3 regions of the Cupriavidus sp. GW821-FHT07C08 genome follow, and region 3 is predicted to be linked to each of the others. Evidence: predicted binding sites of a transcription regulator. Region 3 holds the regulator's gene; each other region holds the start of a gene.
What was found. The regulator FNR, encoded in region 3, switches genes on or off when oxygen is low (the NO sensors DNR and NnrR bind a similar motif). The targets are predictions, from matches to a motif close to TTGATNNNNATCAA.
Positions count from the first base shown of each region.

Region 1: a site for FNR is predicted at 2,401-2,414, ahead of AC07UK_RS24890 (universal stress protein). Genes of this name have one in related genera too.
Region 2: a site for FNR is predicted at 3,874-3,887, ahead of AC07UK_RS19510 (DUF3149 domain-containing protein). Genes of this name have one in related genera too.

Region 1 is NZ_JBWKQZ010000022.1:46,521-52,535, reverse strand. It holds gene AC07UK_RS24910 (L,D-transpeptidase family protein) at 1-34, opposite strand, end outside; gene AC07UK_RS24905 (LuxR C-terminal-related transcriptional regulator) at 119-745, opposite strand; gene AC07UK_RS24900 (carboxymuconolactone decarboxylase family protein) at 907-1,098, opposite strand; gene AC07UK_RS24895 (CaiB/BaiF CoA transferase family protein) at 1,095-2,162, opposite strand; gene AC07UK_RS24890 (universal stress protein) at 2,511-2,951, shown strand; gene AC07UK_RS24885 (serine/threonine protein kinase) at 2,999-4,045, opposite strand; gene AC07UK_RS24880 (DEAD/DEAH box helicase) at 4,065-5,657, opposite strand; gene AC07UK_RS24875 (ClcB-like voltage-gated chloride channel protein) at 5,958-6,015, shown strand, end outside.
Region 2 is NZ_JBWKQZ010000015.1:70,198-76,212, forward strand. It holds gene purD (phosphoribosylamine--glycine ligase) at 1-1,007, opposite strand, end outside; gene AC07UK_RS19500 (YebC/PmpR family DNA-binding transcriptional regulator) at 1,092-1,817, opposite strand; gene AC07UK_RS19505 (helicase HerA-like C-terminal domain-containing protein) at 2,046-3,572, shown strand; gene AC07UK_RS19510 (DUF3149 domain-containing protein) at 3,622-3,786, opposite strand; gene upp (uracil phosphoribosyltransferase) at 3,916-4,566, opposite strand; gene AC07UK_RS19520 (MFS transporter) at 4,767-6,015, opposite strand, start outside.
Region 3 is NZ_JBWKQZ010000001.1:524,600-530,614, forward strand. It holds gene rluB (23S rRNA pseudouridine(2605) synthase RluB) at 1-1,267, opposite strand, end outside; gene scpB (SMC-Scp complex subunit ScpB) at 1,273-2,127, opposite strand; gene AC07UK_RS02570 (sulfite exporter TauE/SafE family protein) at 2,697-3,455, opposite strand; gene fnr (fumarate/nitrate reduction transcriptional regulator Fnr) at 3,534-4,259, shown strand; gene AC07UK_RS02580 (hypothetical protein) at 4,321-4,566, opposite strand; gene AC07UK_RS02585 (membrane protein) at 4,563-4,772, opposite strand; gene ccoG (cytochrome c oxidase accessory protein CcoG) at 4,817-6,015, opposite strand, start outside.

The sequences.
Region 1 (6,015 bases), on a different contig from region 3:
GGCGGCGCGCGGCGGCATTCAGAGTCGGAGGCATCGGGCGGAAAGCTCGGATTCATCACACACGCCCACAGTCTACCCGCGATGGCGGCACGGTGCGGCAAGCCGCCCGGAGTGCGCGTCACCACACCAGCTGATGCCGGCGCGCGTAGTCCACCATTTCGACCAGGGAGCCGACATTGAGCTTGGCCATGATGTTGGCCTTGTGGGTGCTGACCGTCTTGCTGCTGATCAGCAGTTGCTCCGCGATCGACTTGTTGGAATGGCCGCGCGCCAGATACTGCAGGACGGTGATTTCGCGGTTGCTCAGCCGCGCGAAGCCCGATTCCCGCTGCTCGCCGATCTGGCGCACGGTCTCCAGCGTATGCATGGGAAATACCAGGTAGCCGCTCAGCACGCCGCGCACCGCGTGCATCACCTCGGCCAGCCCACGCTGCTTGACCACAAAGCCATGGGCGCCGGCGCGCAGCGCCCGCACCGACGCCAGCGTGGCGTCGCTGTCGGACAGTACCAGCAAGGGCACGGTGGGCAGCGTCGCCGAGACGCGCCGGACGAAGTCGATGCCGGGATTGCCGAAGCACTCGACATCGACCAGCACCAGTCCCGGCCGGTGCTCGCGGACCAGCCGGAACGCTTCCTGCATGCCGTCCATTTCCAGTACTTCACCGGCGTCCAACTCAGCGCGGAGTTCAGCGGACAGCGAGGTGCGGAACTGGGAGGGTTCGTCGACGATCAGCGCGAGATGCAATTTGAGGCTCCTTAACGACTTGCATAGCTTGGCCTGGTGCCAAGGTTAAGGGGCCGGAGACATCCTGATGCGCCGAATCCTCGCCGCGCAGATGCGGCAAAATCTGCATCAGAGTCAGACTCTTCTGCATCGCTGTTTTCGTATCGATGCCGCGGTCGGCGTTACCCGTTGGCAGCGTCGAGGACTTCAGTCAGCTTGCGGCTGGCATCCAGCGCCGCGGGGAACCCGCAGTAGACCGCGCTGTGCACCATCAGCTCGCGCAGTTCCTGCGGCGTATCGCCGTTGGCGAGCGTAGCCGAACCGATCAGGCAGATTCGAGAGGCCGCGGCATCTGTGCCGCGGCCCGAGGTCATTCCGTGCCGGCGGGCAGGAAGCGCGGTGCCGGCGCCGAACGCGGAACCTCGCGCTCGCCCTGCTGGTACAGCCGATACGTGCCGCGTGCCTGGTTGTGCGGATGGCGCGCGGCCTCGTCCAGGGTCAGCACGCGCGCAAAGCACACGTCGGTGCCACCCAGCACCGCCTCCCAGTGGGTGCTGGGCTTGCCTGCGATACATGCGGCAATGCGCGCCTTCACCGCTGGCCACTGGGCGCGGTCATACTGCGCGGCGGGGTCGATGTCGGTCAGCTCGAGCCGCTCGAGCAGTTCGCGGTAGAACTGCGGCTCAAGCGCGCCCAGCGTGATGGCGCGGCCGTCGGCACAAGGGAAGACGTCATAGAACGGCGAATCGTGGAAGGGGCTGGGTTGCGGACCGCCCAGCGTGCCGGCTGCACGCGACACCTGCACCAGCGAGCCCAGCATGGCGACGATATCGGTGATGGCCGCATCCACCACGCAGCCCTCGCCGCTGGCGCGCGCGCTCAGGATGGCGCTGGTGATGCCGAATGCCAGGCCAAGCGCGCCGGTGGCATCGCCCACCACGGTCGGCGGCACCATCGGCAGTGAGCCTTCGCGCGCGGCCATCGACAAGAGGCCGGTCAGCGCGATGTAGTTGAGGTCGTGGCCGGCGCTCTGCGACAGCGGGCCGGTCTGGCCCCAGCCGGTCATGCGGCCGTAGACCAGGCGCGGATTGCGCGCATGGCATGCCTTCGGGCCCAGGCCGAGGCGCTCCATCGCACCCGGGCGCAACCCTTCGATCAGCGCGTCGGCGCCGGCCACCAGGTCCAGCGCGGCGGCCACGTCTTGCGGCGACTTCAGGTTCAGTTGCACCACGCGCTTGCCGTGCTCCAGCTCCATCTCAGGCGGCACGGGCTGGCCGCGCAGGATGCGGCGGGCATCCGGCGCGACCGGGCGGGTCACCAGCGTGACCTCGGCGCCCAGGCCGGCCAGCATCGCGCCGCACAACGGGCCGGGGCCGATGCCTTCGAATTCCACTACCTTGATACCGCGCAGGGGCAGCAGGTTGCCACGCTCACTCATGATCGTCGTCTCCGGAATCGCCGCCCGCCCGCGCCATGGCGAGGGGCAGCTTGCATTGAATTGGTATGGGATGGGCCGTGCCTGCGGCAGCGCGGGCGTGCCAATGCCTGCCGCGGGGCTCGGGAGCATGCTACGCGCCGCCGCGTTGACGGGGCAATGGCCAAATGCTTCAGCCGGATTGACGGAATCCGTCAGCGGCCGGCTATCGCACGGCGGGATCGGATAAATCCGATCCGACTTGATCTAAATCGGGTCCTGGCAGGACACTAGGTGCCATGATGGTTCCAGTGGCGGTGCCGCCTCATGGCGCACCGCCTGCCGACAGCCCCCATCCAGGAGATTCCCAACATGACCAATATCGTGCTCGCCACCGACGGCTCGGCCTTCAGCGACGCCGCGGCCCGTTTTATCGCCGAAGGCAAGTTGCTGCAGAGCGGCTTCACCGTGCATGTCGTGCATGTGGCGCCGGAAGTGAGCGGCCAGGTGCGCGCCTTTGTCAGCAAGGAAACCATCGACGACTGGCACAAGGAGGCCAGCGACAAGGCCATGGCGGCGGTCTGCGACATCCTGTCCGCAGCCAAGGTGCCATTCGAGCGGCACCCGCTGCATGGCTTCGCGCCGGAGCGCATCGTCGCCTGTGCGCGCTCGGTCGACGCCGCGGCCATCGTGATGGGCACGCATGGCCGGGGTTCGTTCTTCGATGCGGTGATCGGTTCAGTCGCGGGCCGCGTGCTGGCGCAGGCCGAATGCCCGGTGCTGCTGGTCAAGGCGCCGGAAAAGAAGAGCTGAGCAAAGCGGCGGAATACCGGCGCCCTGGCGGCGCCGTCCGGTAGACCTCAGGCGCCCCACAGGGGCGCTTCGTCCATCAGCGCCACCTGTTCGCGCAGCTCCAGGATGCGGTCCTGCCAGTAGCGCGCGGTGCCGAACCACGGGAACGCGGCCGGAAAGGCCGGGTCGGCCCAGCGGCTGGCCAGCCAGGCGCTGTAGTGCAGCAGCCGCAGCGTGCGCAGCGCTTCCACCAGCCACAGTTCGCGCGGCTGGAATTCGGCGAAGTCTTCATAGCCGGCAACGATGTCGGCCAGCTGGTCCTGCATGGCCGCGCGGTCGCCCTCCAGCAGCATCCAGATGTCCTGGATCGCCGGCGCCATGCGGCTGTCGTCGAAATCCACGAAGTGCGGGCCCGGCGCGCCATGGGTGCCGCCGCGCGCGTCGTCCTCGTCGATCCACAGCACATTGCCGCGATGGCAGTCGCCGTGGGTGCGCAGCAGGCGCACCTCGCCGGCGCGCTCATAGCAGCGGCGCACGCCGTCCAGCGCCAGGTCCGTCACCGATTGCCACGCGGGCAGCAGGTCGGCGGGAATGCAGCCGCTGGCAAGCAGCCAGTCGCGCGGGGCAACGCCGAAGGTTTCCAGATCCAGCGCCGGGCGGGCCTGGTAGGGCTGCGTCGCCCCCAGCGCGTGGATGCGGCCGATAAAGCGGCCGAGCCAGGTCAGCGTGTCGGAACGGTCCAGCGCGGGCTCGCGGCCGCCGCAGCGGGGGAATACCGCGAAGCGAAAGCCGGCGTGATGCAGCAGCGTGCCAGACTCGCCCGGTGCCAGCACCATGGCCGGCACGGCCGGGATCTCGGCATCGGCCAGCTGCTGCACAAAGGCGTGTTCTTCCAGGATGGCCGCGTCGGTCCAGCGGCCCGGACGGTAGAACTTGGCGATGACGGGCGGGGCATCCTCGATGCCCAGCTGCCAGACGCGGTTCTCGTAGCTGTTGAGCGCCAGCAGGCGCCCGTCGGGGCGCAGGCCGGCGCCTTCCAGCGCATCCAGCATCAGCTCCGGCGTCAGGCCGGCGTAGGGAACGCCGGGGTCGGCCGGGGCGTCGGACGCGTGCATGGTGTCAGCCCTGATCCGCTCAGCGCGCCGGCTTGCGGTTGCCGCCGAGCAGCGCGGCCTGCGGCGCCGGACGGCGATTGCGCGCCGGTGCCGGTGCCGCGTCGTGCGGCTGGCGTGCGGGTTGCGCCGCGGTCCGCTGCTGGCGCGCCGGCTCCTGGCCGTCGCGGCGCGGTGCGGGATTGCGCGCGCCGCCGGCGGGCTGGCCGCCACGGTTGCCGTTGGCCGCACCGTTGCCGCGCTGGCCGCCTTCGGCAGCGCGCGTGCGCGGCTGGCCGCCCTGGGCTTGACGCGGCGCAGCCTGCGCTTCACGCGCCGGGCGCTGGCGCTGGGCGCCCTCGCCTTCGCTGCCGGCCGGACGCGCCTGGGCGCGTCCGCGGCCCTGGCTTTGTCCTTGCCCCTGGCCACCACCGCCACGCTGTTGGCGGCCCTTCTGGATCGGCTCGGGCGCGATGCTCGGGTCGACCTCGAAGCCCGGCAGCACGGTCTGCTCGAGCTTGCGCTTGATCAGGCGTTCGATATCGCGCAGCAGCGCAATCTCGTCCACGCAGACCAGCGAGATCGCTTCGCCCTCGGCGCCGGCGCGGCCGGTACGGCCGATGCGGTGCACATAGTCCTCGGGCACGTTGGGCAGGTCGAAGTTGACCACGTGCGGCAGCTGGTCGATGTCGATGCCGCGCGCGGCGATATCGGTTGCCACCAGCAGCCGCAGCGTGCCGGACTTGAATTCCGACAGCGCGCGCGTGCGCGCCGACTGGCTCTTGTTGCCATGGATCGCCAGTGCCGACAGGCCATCCTTGGTCAGCTGCTCGGCCAGGCGGTTGGCGCCGTGCTTGGTGCGCGTAAATACCAGCACCTGGTGCCAGTCGTGCTGGCGCACCAGGTGGGCCAGCAGTTCACGCTTGCGCTCGCGGTCCACCGGGTAGACGCGCTGGTCCACGGTCTCGGCCGTGGTATTGCGCCGCGCCACCTCGATCGAGGCGGGGTTGTTCAGCAGGCGGTCGGCCAGCGCGCGGATATCGTCCGAGAACGTCGCCGAGAACAGCAGGTTCTGGCGCTTGGCCGGCAGCACGTTGAGGATCTTGCGGATATCGTGGATGAAGCCCATGTCGAGCATGCGGTCGGCTTCATCGAGCACCAGCAGTTCCACCTGCGACAGGTCGATGGTGCGCTGGGACACGTGGTCCAGCAGGCGGCCGGGCGTGGCCACGACGATCTCGACGCCGCGCTTGAGCTGCTCGATCTGCGGGTTGATGCCGACACCGCCGAACATCACCATGGAACGCAGGCGCAGGTACTTGCCGTAGTTGCGCACGCTCTCTTCGACCTGGGCGGCCAGTTCGCGCGTGGGCGTCAGCACCAGTGCGCGCACCGGCAGGCGGGCCGGACGCTGCGCGCCATTGGCGCCGCGCGCCGCGGAGTCGGACAACATCTGCAGCATCGGCAGCGTAAAGCCGGCGGTCTTGCCGGTGCCGGTCTGCGCGCCTGCGAGCAGGTCACCGCCCTTGAGAATGGCGGGGATTGCCTGGGCCTGGATGGGAGTCGGCGTGGTGTAGCCCTGTTCGGCCACGGCACGCACAATCTTGTCGGACAAGCCGAGTTCAGAAAAAGACATGTATTGCTGCTTGGGCCATCGCTGCGCACGCGGTGCGCCAAACGCCGGATGGCTCCTGGTAATCGGATCAGAATCGGAACGCGAACGCCGGGAAGCCGGCATGGCAGGGCACCGGCCCGCCCGCGAAGGAAAGAGCGGTAGTGTACCAGTCCGTGACAAGCGGGTTCTGCACCGGGCGCGGCCCCGCATGCGCGCCGGCGCACATCGGGTCTGCGCGGGTGGCGCTGCGCTATCATGACAGCCTCTGCCCGCCCCCTCTCCGGCTCCGCACCCGCGCCACATGTGCCCCGGAAAGCCGCCATGCGCTTGCGTTTCCTCGAAGACCAGGAAGTCACCCTGTTCGCGGCCATCCCGGTCG
Region 2 (6,015 bases), on a different contig from region 3:
GCGGCCATCACCACGCCCAGCGCGGTGCGGCGGTCCCAGTCCAGCTCGATGCTGTCGAGCTTGCCGTTGACGGCGTGCTCCATCACATCGACCAGGTCGGTCTTCAGGCGCGCCAGGATCGGCTGGGTTTCAGGGTCGCCCATGCGGCAGTTGAATTCCAGCGTCTTCAGGTTGCCGTCCTTGTCGATCATCAGGCCGGCGTACAGGAAGCCCGTGTACGGGATGCCGTCCTTTTCCATGCCGCGCACGGTCGGCAGGATGATCTCGCGCAGCGCGCGCGCATGCAGCGCGGGCGTGACCACCGGGGCGGGGGAATACGCGCCCATGCCGCCGGTGTTGGGGCCGGCGTCGGCGTCCAGCAGGCGCTTGTGGTCCTGGCTGGTGGCCAGCGCCAGCACGTTCTTGCCGTCGACCAGCACGATAAAGCTGGCTTCCTCGCCTTCCAGGAACTCTTCGATCACCACGCGCGCGCCGGCGTCGCCGAGCTTGTTGTCGGCCAGCATCATGTCGACCGCGGTGTGCGCTTCTTCCAGCGACATCGCCACCACCACGCCCTTGCCCGCGGCCAGGCCGTCGGCCTTGATCACGATCGGAGCGCCCTGGGCGTCGATATAGGCGTGGGCCTGGGTGGCGTCGGAGAAGGTCTGGTAGGCGGCGGTCGGGATGCCGTGGCGCTCCATGAACGCCTTGGCGAAGTCCTTGGACGATTCCAGCTGCGCGGCAGCCTGGGTCGGCCCGAAGATGCGCAGGCCCTTGGCGCGGAAGATATCGACGATGCCGGCGGCCAGCGGGGCTTCGGGGCCGACCACGGTGAAGGCCACGCCCTCGCGCTCGGCAAAGGCGGCGATGACCTCGGGATCGGTCAGCGGAACATTCTGCAGGCGCTTGTCGAGAGCGGTCCCGCCGTTGCCCGGCGCGACGTACACCACCTGCACCTTGGGGGACTGGGCCAATTTCCAGGCCAGCGCGTGTTCACGTCCACCCGAGCCGACAACCAATACTTTCATGATCACTGCCAGAAAAGAAACACATACTAAGAGGCGGCGGCCTGGGCTGTGTCCGGGTCGCCGCCGATGGGGGCTTGTTGCAGCTTAGTCTTCGATCACCGCGTTGGTGAAGACTTCCTGCACGTCGTCCAGGTTTTCCAGGGCGTCGAGCAGTTTCTGCATCTTGAGCGCGTCGTCGCCGCTGAAGCTGACTTCGTTCTGCGGCTTCATCACCACGTCGGCCACTTCCGCCTTGAAGCCGGCGGCTTCCAGCGCGGCCTTGACCGCAGAGAAATCGTTGGGCGGGCAGGTGACTTCGATCGAGCCGTCGTCGTTGGTGACGACATCGTCGGCGCCGGCTTCCAGCGCGGCTTCCATCAGCTTGTCTTCCGGCGTGCCGGGGGCATACAGGAACTGGCCGCAGTGGGTGAACATGAACGCCACCGAACCTTCGGTGCCCATGTTGCCGCCGTGCTTGGAGAACGCATGGCGCACTTCGGCCACGGTGCGGGTGCGGTTGTCGGTCAGGCAGTCGACGATGATCGCCGCGCCGGCCAGGCCGTAGCCCTCGTAGCGGATTTCTTCGTAGTTGGCGCCTTCCATGCCGCCCACGCCGCGCTGGATGGCGCGCTGGATGTTGTCCTTGGGCATGTTCGCGTCCATGGCCTTGTCAATCGACAGGCGCAGGCGCGGGTTGGAGTCGACATCGCCGCCGCCGAGCTTGGCGGCGACGGTGATTTCCTTGATCAGGCGGGTCCAGATCTTGCCGCGCTTGGCGTCAGCGGCGGCCTTCTTGTGTTTGATATTGGCCCATTTCGAGTGACCGGCCATGATTCTCTCCGAAGCGGAATGCGGTGATCTGCGGTGATGTTGTGCGGGGTCGCCATGCACGCCGTGGCCGGGGTGGCAAAGCCCTCGGACAGCGCGCGCCAGGTGACGGATATGCCTGGCGGCTGGCTATAATCAGCCCAGGATTTTATCACGCGGGCCTGCCCGCGCCGCCCGGATCCACCAGATCCCATCAGACGCTATCAGACGCTTACGGAACCCAGGAACATCATGGCCGACCCCATCCTCATCGCCAAGAATGCCGAACATGAACTGGTGCTGCTGCCGCAGATGGGCAACCGGCATGGGCTGATCACCGGCGCCACCGGCACCGGCAAGACCGTCACGCTGCAGACGCTGGCGCAGGGCTTCTCGCGCCTGGGCGTGCCGGTCTTCATGGCGGACGTCAAAGGTGATCTGACCGGCATCTCGCAGGCCGGCCAGGCGTCCGACAAGCTCAAGCAGCGCCTGGCCGACCTGAACCTGCCGGAGCCGGCATGGGGCGCGTGCCCGACCACGCTGTGGGACGTGTTCGGCGAGAAGGGCCATCCGGTGCGCGCCACGGTCTCGCACATGGGCCCGCTGCTGCTGTCGCGCATGCTGGAGCTGAACGACACCCAGCAGGGCGTGCTGAACCTGGTGTTCCGCATTGCCGACGCCAACGGCCTGCTGCTGCTCGACGCCAAGGACCTGCGCGCCATGCTGCAGTACGTCGGCGACAACGCCAGCCAGTTCACCACCGAGTACGGCAATATCTCGGCCGCCTCGATCGGCGCCATCCAGCGCGGGCTGATCGCGCTGGAATCGCAGGGCGGGGATGTCTTCTTCGGCGAGCCGATGCTGAACCTGGAAGACTTCATCCAGACCGAGAAGGGCCAGGGCGTGGTCAATATCCTGGCCGCCGACAAGCTGATGAACGCGCCGCGCCTGTACGCCACTTTCCTGCTGTGGATGCTGTCCGAGCTGTTCGAGAAGCTGCCCGAGGCCGGCGACCTGGACAAGCCCAAGCTGGTGTTCTTCTTCGACGAGGCCCACCTGCTCTTTAACGATGCACCCAAGGCGCTGCTCGACAAGATCGAGCAGGTGGTGCGGCTGGTGCGCTCCAAGGGCGTGGGCGTGTACTTCGTCACGCAGAACCCGATCGACATCCCCGACACCGTGCTGGGCCAGCTGGGCAACCGCGTGCAGCATGCGCTGCGCGCCTTTACCCCGCGCGACCAGAAGGCGGTCAAGGTGGCGGCCACCACCATGCGCGCCAACCCCAGGCTGGACCTGGAAACCGCGATCAGTGAACTGGGCGTGGGCGAGGCGCTGGTATCGTTCCTGGACGCCAAGGGCACGCCCTGCGTGACCGAGCGCGCCTGGGTGCTGGCACCGGGCAGCCGCATCGGCCCGGCGACGGAGGAAGAGCGCAAGCAGCTGATCGCCAGTTCGCTGGTGGCGGGCACCTATGAGAAAACCGTGGACCGCGAATCCGCCTATGAAAAGCTGCGCGGCAGCGTGGCGACGGCCGGCAATGGCAACGGCAAGGGCGCTGGCGGCGCGCCGGCGGGGCAGCCGGCGGGTGAGCAGGACAGCGGCTGGCTCGGTACGGCCGGCGAGATCTTCGGCACGCTGACCAAGGGCACCGGCAAGACCGGCCGCGGCGATTCGATCCTGGAGTCGATGGCCAAGTCGGCCGCGCGCACGGTGGGGTCGCAGGTCGGCCGCGAACTGATCCGCGGTGTGCTGGGCAGCCTGCTGGGTAAGAAGAAGTAAAGACGGCTGACGGAATGACGGAAAGGGCCGCGCGATGCGGCCCTTTTCCTTAGTGGCGCTGCGCCTGTTGCTGCGCCTTGGCCGCTGCCGCGTCCTCGCACATCTTGCGCGCGAACATCCGCGCAAAGAACCACCCCATGCCGATGATGAAGACGATCACGCCCAGGCTCATCAGGCCGGTGCTGGTACTGAACAGGATCTTGAAGGCTTCCATGCTTGGCTCCCATTGCGTTGGCGATGGCGGCCGGCGAGGTCTCGCCGGCGCTTGCCGCCAGTGTAGGGAGCCCTGTGGCGCGGACTATTGAGGCCGGTCAAGAGCCAAGCCAGCCCGCCGCCGTACCACTCAGTTCTTGGTGCCGAACAGGCGGTCGCCCGCATCGCCCAGGCCCGGCACGATATAGGCATCGCCGTCCAGGTGGCTGTCCAGCGAGGCGACGAACAGCTTGACCCCCGGATGCGCCTTCTGGAACACTTCCACGCCCTCCGGGGCCGCCACCAGCGCAACGAAGGTGATGGCCTCGTCCTTGACCCCGCGGCGCTTGAGCACCTCCACCGCGTGCGCGGCGGAGTAGCCCGTGGCCACCATCGGGTCGCACAGGATGAAGCTGCGGTCTTCCAGGTCGGGCAGACGCACCAGGTATTCCACCGGGCGGTGCTGCTCGTCGCGGTACACGCCGATATGGCCGATGCGCGCCGACGGGATCAGCTCGACCAGGCCGTCGCTCATGCCCACGCCCGCGCGCAGCACCGGCACGATGGTCAGCTTCTTGCCGGCGATCACCGGCGCATCCAGCTCCACCAGCGGCGTTTCGATGCGGCGCGTGGTCAACGGCAGGTTGCGGGTGATCTCGTAGCCCATCAGCAGCGTGATCTCGCGCAGCAGCTCGCGGAAGGTGCGCGTCGACGTTTCCTTGTCGCGCATGTGCGAAAGCTTGTGCTGGATCAGCGGGTGGTCGAGGATGAACAGGTTGGGAAAGCGCGGATCTTGTTTCATGGCTGGCGGCTAGGGCTCGGCGGGATAGGGACAAGCAGGTGAAGCGGGCGGCGAGATCGGGTCGACCAGCGCGCCGCGCCGTTGCAGCCGGATTGTAATGGAAGCGGGCCGCCCTGCCCGTGGCTTCGCTTTCGAGACCCGCCCACGCCAGCCGCCGGCGGGCTCCCTGAACTGCCGGGAGCGGCCGGCGGTGCCTTGCGCTAGTCAAGCGCGCGATTCTTCGACTCGATATCCACCATGTAGATGGCGATTGCCGCCACGGCAAGAAATGACGAAAGCAGCGCCAGGGCAAGGGTGAACTGGCTGGCCATGATCGGTGCAATGATCGAAGGCGCAAACAGGCCGCCAAAGCGCGCCATCGCGCCGGCAGTGCCCATCCCGCTGGCGCGCAGGTCGGTCGGGTACACCTCGGGCGTGAAGGCGTAGAGCGCGCCCCAGGTACCGAGGAGCGAGAAGCTCATCAGCAGGGTCGAGCCGACGATAAGCGCGGTGGACTGGCCCAGGCTATAGAGCATGCAACCTGCAGCGCTGAGCAGCAGGAAGCCGATCAGGGTCGGCTTGCGGCCCCAGCGCTCGACGCCGTGCGCGGCCAGCGCGAACCCGGGAAGCTGCACCAGCGCGAGCACGATCAGGAAGACCTGGCCACGCATGAAGCCAAAGCCCTGGCCCGCCAGCTTGACCGGCAGATAAACGAAGACGCCGTAGTAGGCGATCGAGATCAGCGCCCAGGCGGCAAGCAGGCAGATGGTGCGGCGCCGGCATCCGCGCGCGAACAGCGCAAAGACCGACTTGCGCTCCATCGGCTGCGGCTCCAGGTTGCCGATTTCCACGGACACGCGATTGGCGGTGGCGACACGCTGCAGCACCGCGCGTGCCTCGGCCGAGCGTCCCGATTTATTCAGGTAGAGCGGAGACTCGGGAACAAAGAACCGGAACACCACGCCGACCAGGGCGGGGATGCCCGTGACGAGGAAGATCAGCCGCCAGGCATCATCGCCTCGCGACACGGCGATGAGCGCAAGAATGGCGAGCAGGATCGTGCCGACGGCCCAGAACGACTCCAGCAGCACCAGCCAGCGGCCGCGCCGGTCCGAGGGCAGGAACTCGGCCATCATGGTGTAGTCAACGGGTAGCGTGCCGCCGACGCCGATGCCGGTCAGGAAACGCAGCAACAGCAGCCACTGGAAGTCCGGTGCGAAAGCGGAAGCGACACCGCAGATGGCGTCGATGACCACCGCCATCATCAGCACGGGCCGGCGGCCGATCCTGTCAGCCAGCCGGCCGAACACGAAAGCGCCGATCAGCATGCCGACAAAGAACATCGTCCCGGTCTGCAGAGCGGTCGGTACGGGAATGCCAAAGGTCGACGCAATCGACGGCGCGGTGAAGCCGATCGACAGCACCTGCATCGCGTCAGCCAGCCAGACCAGGCCGAAGATGACAAAGAGC
Region 3 (6,015 bases):
CCTCGAACATGCGGCGCACCTCACGGTTGCGGCCTTCGGTCAGGGCCACGTGGTACCACTGGTTGACGCCTTCGCCACCGCCGTCGGCAATGCGCAGGAAGTTGGCTTCGCCGTCATCGAGCTTGATGCCGTGCAGCAGGCGTTGGCGGTCGGCCTCGGCCAGCTCGCCCAGCGTGCGTACCGCGTATTCGCGCTCCACGCCGTAGCGCGGGTGCATGAAGCGGTTGGCAATGTCACCCGAGGTGGTAAAGATCAGCAGGCCTTCGGTATTGAAGTCCAGGCGGCCCACCGCGACCCACTTGCCGGACTTGATGCGCGGCAGGCTGTCGAACACGGTCGGACGGCCTTCCGGATCGGACTGGCTGACGATCTCGCCGGCGGGCTTGTGGTACAGCAGCACGCGCGGCGGCTTGGTCGACACCTTGCGGTGGATCAGCTTGCCGTTCACGCGGACCTGGTCCGCCGGCAGGATGCGCTGGCCGATATGGGCCGGCAGGCCGTTGACCGAAACGCGGCCCTGCAGGATCAGTTCTTCCATCTCGCGGCGCGAGCCCAGCCCGCCCTCGGCCAGCACCTTGTGCAGCTTGGGCGCGTCGTCGTCAGCCGACAGCTCGCGCACCGGCTTGGCCTTGGTGCGCGGAATGACGGTGTCTTCGGTGTCGTACTGCTCGGAGATCACGAAGCGGAACAGGTCTTCGCTGCTCGCCGCGGTCTTGTCCCCGCCGCCCTGGCCCTTGCGGGGCGCCTGCGGCTTGCCGCCATCCTTGCGGCGGCCCTGCTGCCGCGCGCCGGCGCCCTGCGCCTCGCCCGGCGCCGCCGCCTTGCCTGAGCGCTGGACCGGCTTGCGCTTGCGGCCGGGCTGCTCGGGCTTGTCGGTGCCTTCGGCCCTGGCCGCGCGGTCCACCTTGTCTGCCTTGCTGGTGCCCTGGCCGCCCTGGCTGCTCTGGCCGCCCTCGCCCTGCCCCGTCTTGCGCTTGCCGCGGCCGCGCTGGCCACCGCGCGCGCCGCCCGCCGCCTGTGCGGCGCCCGCTTCACCGGCATCGGCCTGGCCGCCGGCGCTGGCGCCTTCGGCGCCCTCGCCGCGGTCCTGCGTTGCCTGGCGGCGCGATGCCACCAGGTTCCTCAGCCCGCGGCGCAGCCCCTTGCGGCGGGGCGCGGCTTCGCTGCCCGATCCGGGTTCTGCGGCGCCGGTGTCGGCGGGTGCGCCCGCATTGCGGGTGTCTTGCTCAACGGAATCAGACAAGATATTCACTATCGGATGTTGCATGTTGTTCAGTTCGGCACGCGCTCGTCGTGCTCGCTCGGGTGCGGCGGGGTGCCGTTGTCCGGCAAATCGCCCCGCGCCCCGTCCGGATTGGGTGCGGCTGGTTCGGTGGAAGCGGCCTCGGCGGCATCGTCGGCTGCAGCTTGCAGCGGTTGCACGTCAAAGCCATTGGCGCCTTGGTTGACCGGGTCGGTCGTCCCGGCTTCGTTTGCGACGGATGCTTCGGCCACATCCGCTGCCTGCGCGGCGGGGTCGGCAAATGCTTCTTCGTCGGCACTGGCTGCCTTGTTTGCAGCCAGGTCTTCAAAATTGATGGCCTGCTGTTCAAGCAGGGTTGCCTGCGCCTGCGCCTGGGCGTCTTCCAGCGGCGGCAGCTCATCCAGCGTACGCAGGCCAAGATCGTCCAGGAATGCCTTGGTGGTCGCATACAGCGCCGGCCTGCCCGGCACGTCGCGGTGTCCGATCACCTCGATCCAGCTGCGGTCCTCAAGCTTCTTGACCACTTCCGTGCTGACCGTCACGCCGCGGATTTCCTCGATATCGCCGCGGGTCACCGGCTGCCGGTAGGCAATGATCGCCAGTGTTTCCATCACGGCGCGCGAATATTTTGGCGGCTTTTCGGGATTCAGCCGATCGAGGTATTCACGCATTTCCGGCCGGCTCTGGAAGCGCCAGCCGCTGGCCAGGGCCACCAGTTCCACGCCGCGCGGCCGCCAGTCCTGGCGCAGTTCATCAAGCAGCACGCGGATGGTGTCTGCGCCGACGTCATCGTCAAACAGCCGCCGCAGATCATTGACGCGCAACGGTTCCTGCGCGCAGATCAGCGCCGTCTCGAGGACGATCTTCGCCTCTTGGGTATTCATGTTGATGGTGTGCAGCCTGTCTTTGCACCTGCTCCCGGACGGATCCGGGGCACCGGAGATTTTGGATACAGCGGTACGAAAGCCACCGCCATCTCATTGCGCAGCTAGCCGGATACCTGCTGCATCCAAGCCGTGCACTTCCCTATCTTTGCATCGAATTGCCGGGTCATTCCGGCAGGAGATCGTTCGCGTGCCGTTATGGATCGGCCAGCAAACCTCTTGCGTAGCGCGCCCGCACATATCGGACGTCGCTGTCAGCGAACTGAAGGCCTCGGACGCAAGAAAAACGGGTATCGGGAGCAAGGCCGGCATCGCCAACACCGCAGTGCCAGCCGGACTTTTGAACCAGATCTTTTGAACCGGATGGACTGCGGGGACGGGACGGGCATCGAAAACCTTCCGCTTCCCCTGCCCTGAACGCGCCTTCTGGTAGGAAGGCCGCCTGGCGCTGCTCGCCCGCTGCTTACCGCGGCTCATATTACGCCGCGCGATACCGCAATGTTGGCGATTGTATGGCATTCCCGCCCCCGCCTGCAACCATCATCCGTTGTCCGGGCGGCGCCGGCGCCTCAGAACACCAGGCAGAATCCATGCTCGGCCAGCGAATGTGGCAGCAGCACCGCTCGCGCAATGCCAAGGCCGCCGAACGCCATCACCGCCAGGCCGGCCCCAAGGCGCACGCGGGGACGTCGCGACAGCGTACGCAAGTAGCCCGATAGGCCGGAAAGCACCAGCAGGTTAGGCAGCGTGCCGAGCCCGAACACGCCCATCACGAGTGCGCCGGACGCCGCGTTGCCCGCCAGCAGCGCCAGCGTAAGCGCCCCATAGACCATGCCGCACGGCACCAGCCCCCACGCCACGCCCATGCCATAACGCCGCGCCATGCCGCCGCGCGCCCGCACAAACGGCGGCATGGCGCCTGCCAGGCCACCCAGCCGCCGCGCCACCGCTGCGCTGGCGCGCGCCGCCAGGCGCTCCAGCCAGTTGACAGTAAAAGTATTGCCGCGCAGCAACCGCCAGCCCGACCACAGCAACATGACGCTGCCCGCCCCGAACAGCCAGCGCTGCACCGGCAGGTAGTCCTGCTTCCACGCCGACGCACCGATCGCGCCTAGCGCGGCACCGAGCAGCATATAGGTCGAGATCCGGCCCAGGTGCATAATCAGCAACTCGCCCAGCCAGGCGGCGCGGCTGGGCACCAGACTGATCGTCGCCGTCTCGCCGCGGCGTTGCTCCACGGCCAGCGCCACGCCGCCGCACATGGCGGCGCAGTGGACCCCGCCAAGCAAAGCCAGCAGAAAAACGCTGATCAGCACGCCAAATGTCAATTCTTACTCCCTACCGCATCACATCGCACGGTAAAATGTCCTAATCGCGCCCTCGCTGCCATTTCTAGCAGGTTCCAATTGCTCACCTCCATTCCCATTACCGAGATGTCGCCCCGCTGCTCCACCTGTGCAATGGGGCAGCTGTGCCTTCCGGTCGGCATGTCGCAGCAAGACCTCGCCAAGATGGACACGCTGGTACAGGAACGCATCCGTGTGCACAAGGGTGAAACCCTGTATCGCATGGGCGATCCGCTCACCGCGGTCTATGCCGTGCGCTTTGGCACGCTCAAGACCCACGTCACCACTGAAGACGGCCGCTCGCAGATTACCGGCTTCCACCTGCCCGGCGAAATCGTCGGTCTCGACGGGCTGGGCGAGATGCAGCATGCCTCCGATGCCGCCGCGCTGGAAGATACCGAAGTCTGCGTGGTCCGCATGAGCGAACTGCAGGCCCTGTCGGCAGACCTGCCATCGCTGCAACAGCAGTTCCTGCGCCTGATGGGCAAGGAAATCACGCACGACCAGCTGATGCTGGTCACGCTGGGCTCGATGCGCGCCGAGGAACGCCTTGCCGCCTTCCTGATCAACCTCTCTGAGCGCCTGTCTGCGCGCGGCTATTCGGCGTCCGAGTTCGTGATGCGCATGAGCCGCGAAGAGATCGGCAGCTACCTGGGCCTGAAGCTCGAAACCGTCAGCCGCCTGTTCTCCCGCTTTGCCGAAGCCGGCCTGATCCAGATTCGCCAGCGCCACGTCAAGCTGGTGGACATCGACGGCATCAAGCAACTCTACAGCCGCTCCTGCTAAGCGGCCAAGCGCTGCCAGTGCCGCATCCGGCCATGGCAGCGCAGACCTCACGCCAGTCCGCTCATTCCAGTTCGTCGGTATCGCTGAGCCGCGTCGGCATGGTGTAGAGCGTCAGTCCGCTGGACAACGCGCAGAACACCCAGGCCATCAGGAAGCCGATGGTGTAGACCGATTCGCGGGACGCTTCGATCGGCTGGCCGAAGAAGTTCAGGTCACCGGGATCCACCACCGAAAACACCGTCGCGGTCGCAAAGCCAGCCATCAGGAACGCCGGCCAGAGTACCCACATCAGCCAGCGCAACCTCATGGCTGCCTCGCTGCGGCAGCCTTGGGCGGCGCGGCATCGGCCTTCTCCACCACCAGGCCATGGCGCGTTGCACCCTGCACCGGCATGTCCGGATGCGTGGACGCCAGCCAGATCGTCACGCCGCACGCCACCATCGCCACCAGCGGGCCGCTCATCAATAGCCACGGCCACGGCTCCTTCCACCACGGATTGCCTTGCTGACTCATCTTGCCCCCTTCATCTTGACGACTAAGTCCGCGTCTGCCTAGCTTCACAAATCGCGCGGCACGATGAAACTGGTGGATTGCCGGATTTCGGCCTGCCCCCGCTCCGTGCCTTCGCTCGTCACTGTCACGTTGATCTTGTGCGTGCCCCGCGCCGCGGCCTCGATCGGCACGCGGATCCGGATCGGCAGCAACCGGTTGGACGTCGGCGCCAGCGATTCGGCCTGCTTGTCGTACTCCACCTTCAGGTTCTTCAGCTCGTCGCTGTCGGCGCGCACGCTGATCTTCATCGGCGCTTCGGTGGTGTTGATCAGCTGCAGGCGATAGACGTTCTCGATCCAGCGGCCTTCCACTTCACGGCCGAGCGCACCACGGTCGCGGATGATGTCGACCTTCAGCGGCGTGCGCAGCGCGATCGACGCCATGAAGCCGCCCAGCAGCACCACCCAGATCACGGAATAGATGATGACGCGCGGACGCAGCAGGCGCTTGCGCGATGCCGCCGCGGACAAGGCCTTGCGCATCGCGTTTTCCGAGGTGTACCGGATCAGGCCGCGCGGATAGTCCATCTTGTCCATGACCTGGTTGCAGGCGTCGATGCAGGCGCCGCAGCCGATGCACTCGTACTGCAGGCCGTCGCGGATATCGATGCCTGTCGGGCACACCTGTACGCAGATGCTGCAGTTGACGCAGTCGCCAAGCCCCGCCTTGTAGTGGTCGGTCTTGCGCGACCGGCTGCCGCGCGGCTCGCCGCGGCCGACGTCGTAGGTCACGACATAGGTATCGCGATCCACCATCACGCTCTGGAAGCGCGCATACGGGCACATGTACTTGCACACCTGCTCGCGCATGAAGCCCGCATTGCCCCAGGTGGCGAACGCGTAAAACAGCATCCAGAACGACTGCCACGGCCCCAGCGACAGGCTGAGCACCTCGCCGCCCAGACCGCGGATCGGCGCGAAATAGCCGATGAAGGTAAAGCCGGTCCAGAGCGCAATCAGCACCCACAGGAAGTGCTTGGTCGCCTTCAGACGGAACTTGCGCAGGCTCCACGGATCGCCATCGAGCCGGATGCGGGCGATGCGGTCGCCTTCGACCCGCCGCTCGATCCACATGAAGATCTCGGTATAGACTGTCTGCGGACAGGCATAGCCGCAGAACAGCCGCCCCGCGATCGCCGTGAACAGGAACAGCGCCAGCGCCGAGATCACCAGCAGCACCGCCAGGTAGATCACATCCTGTGGCC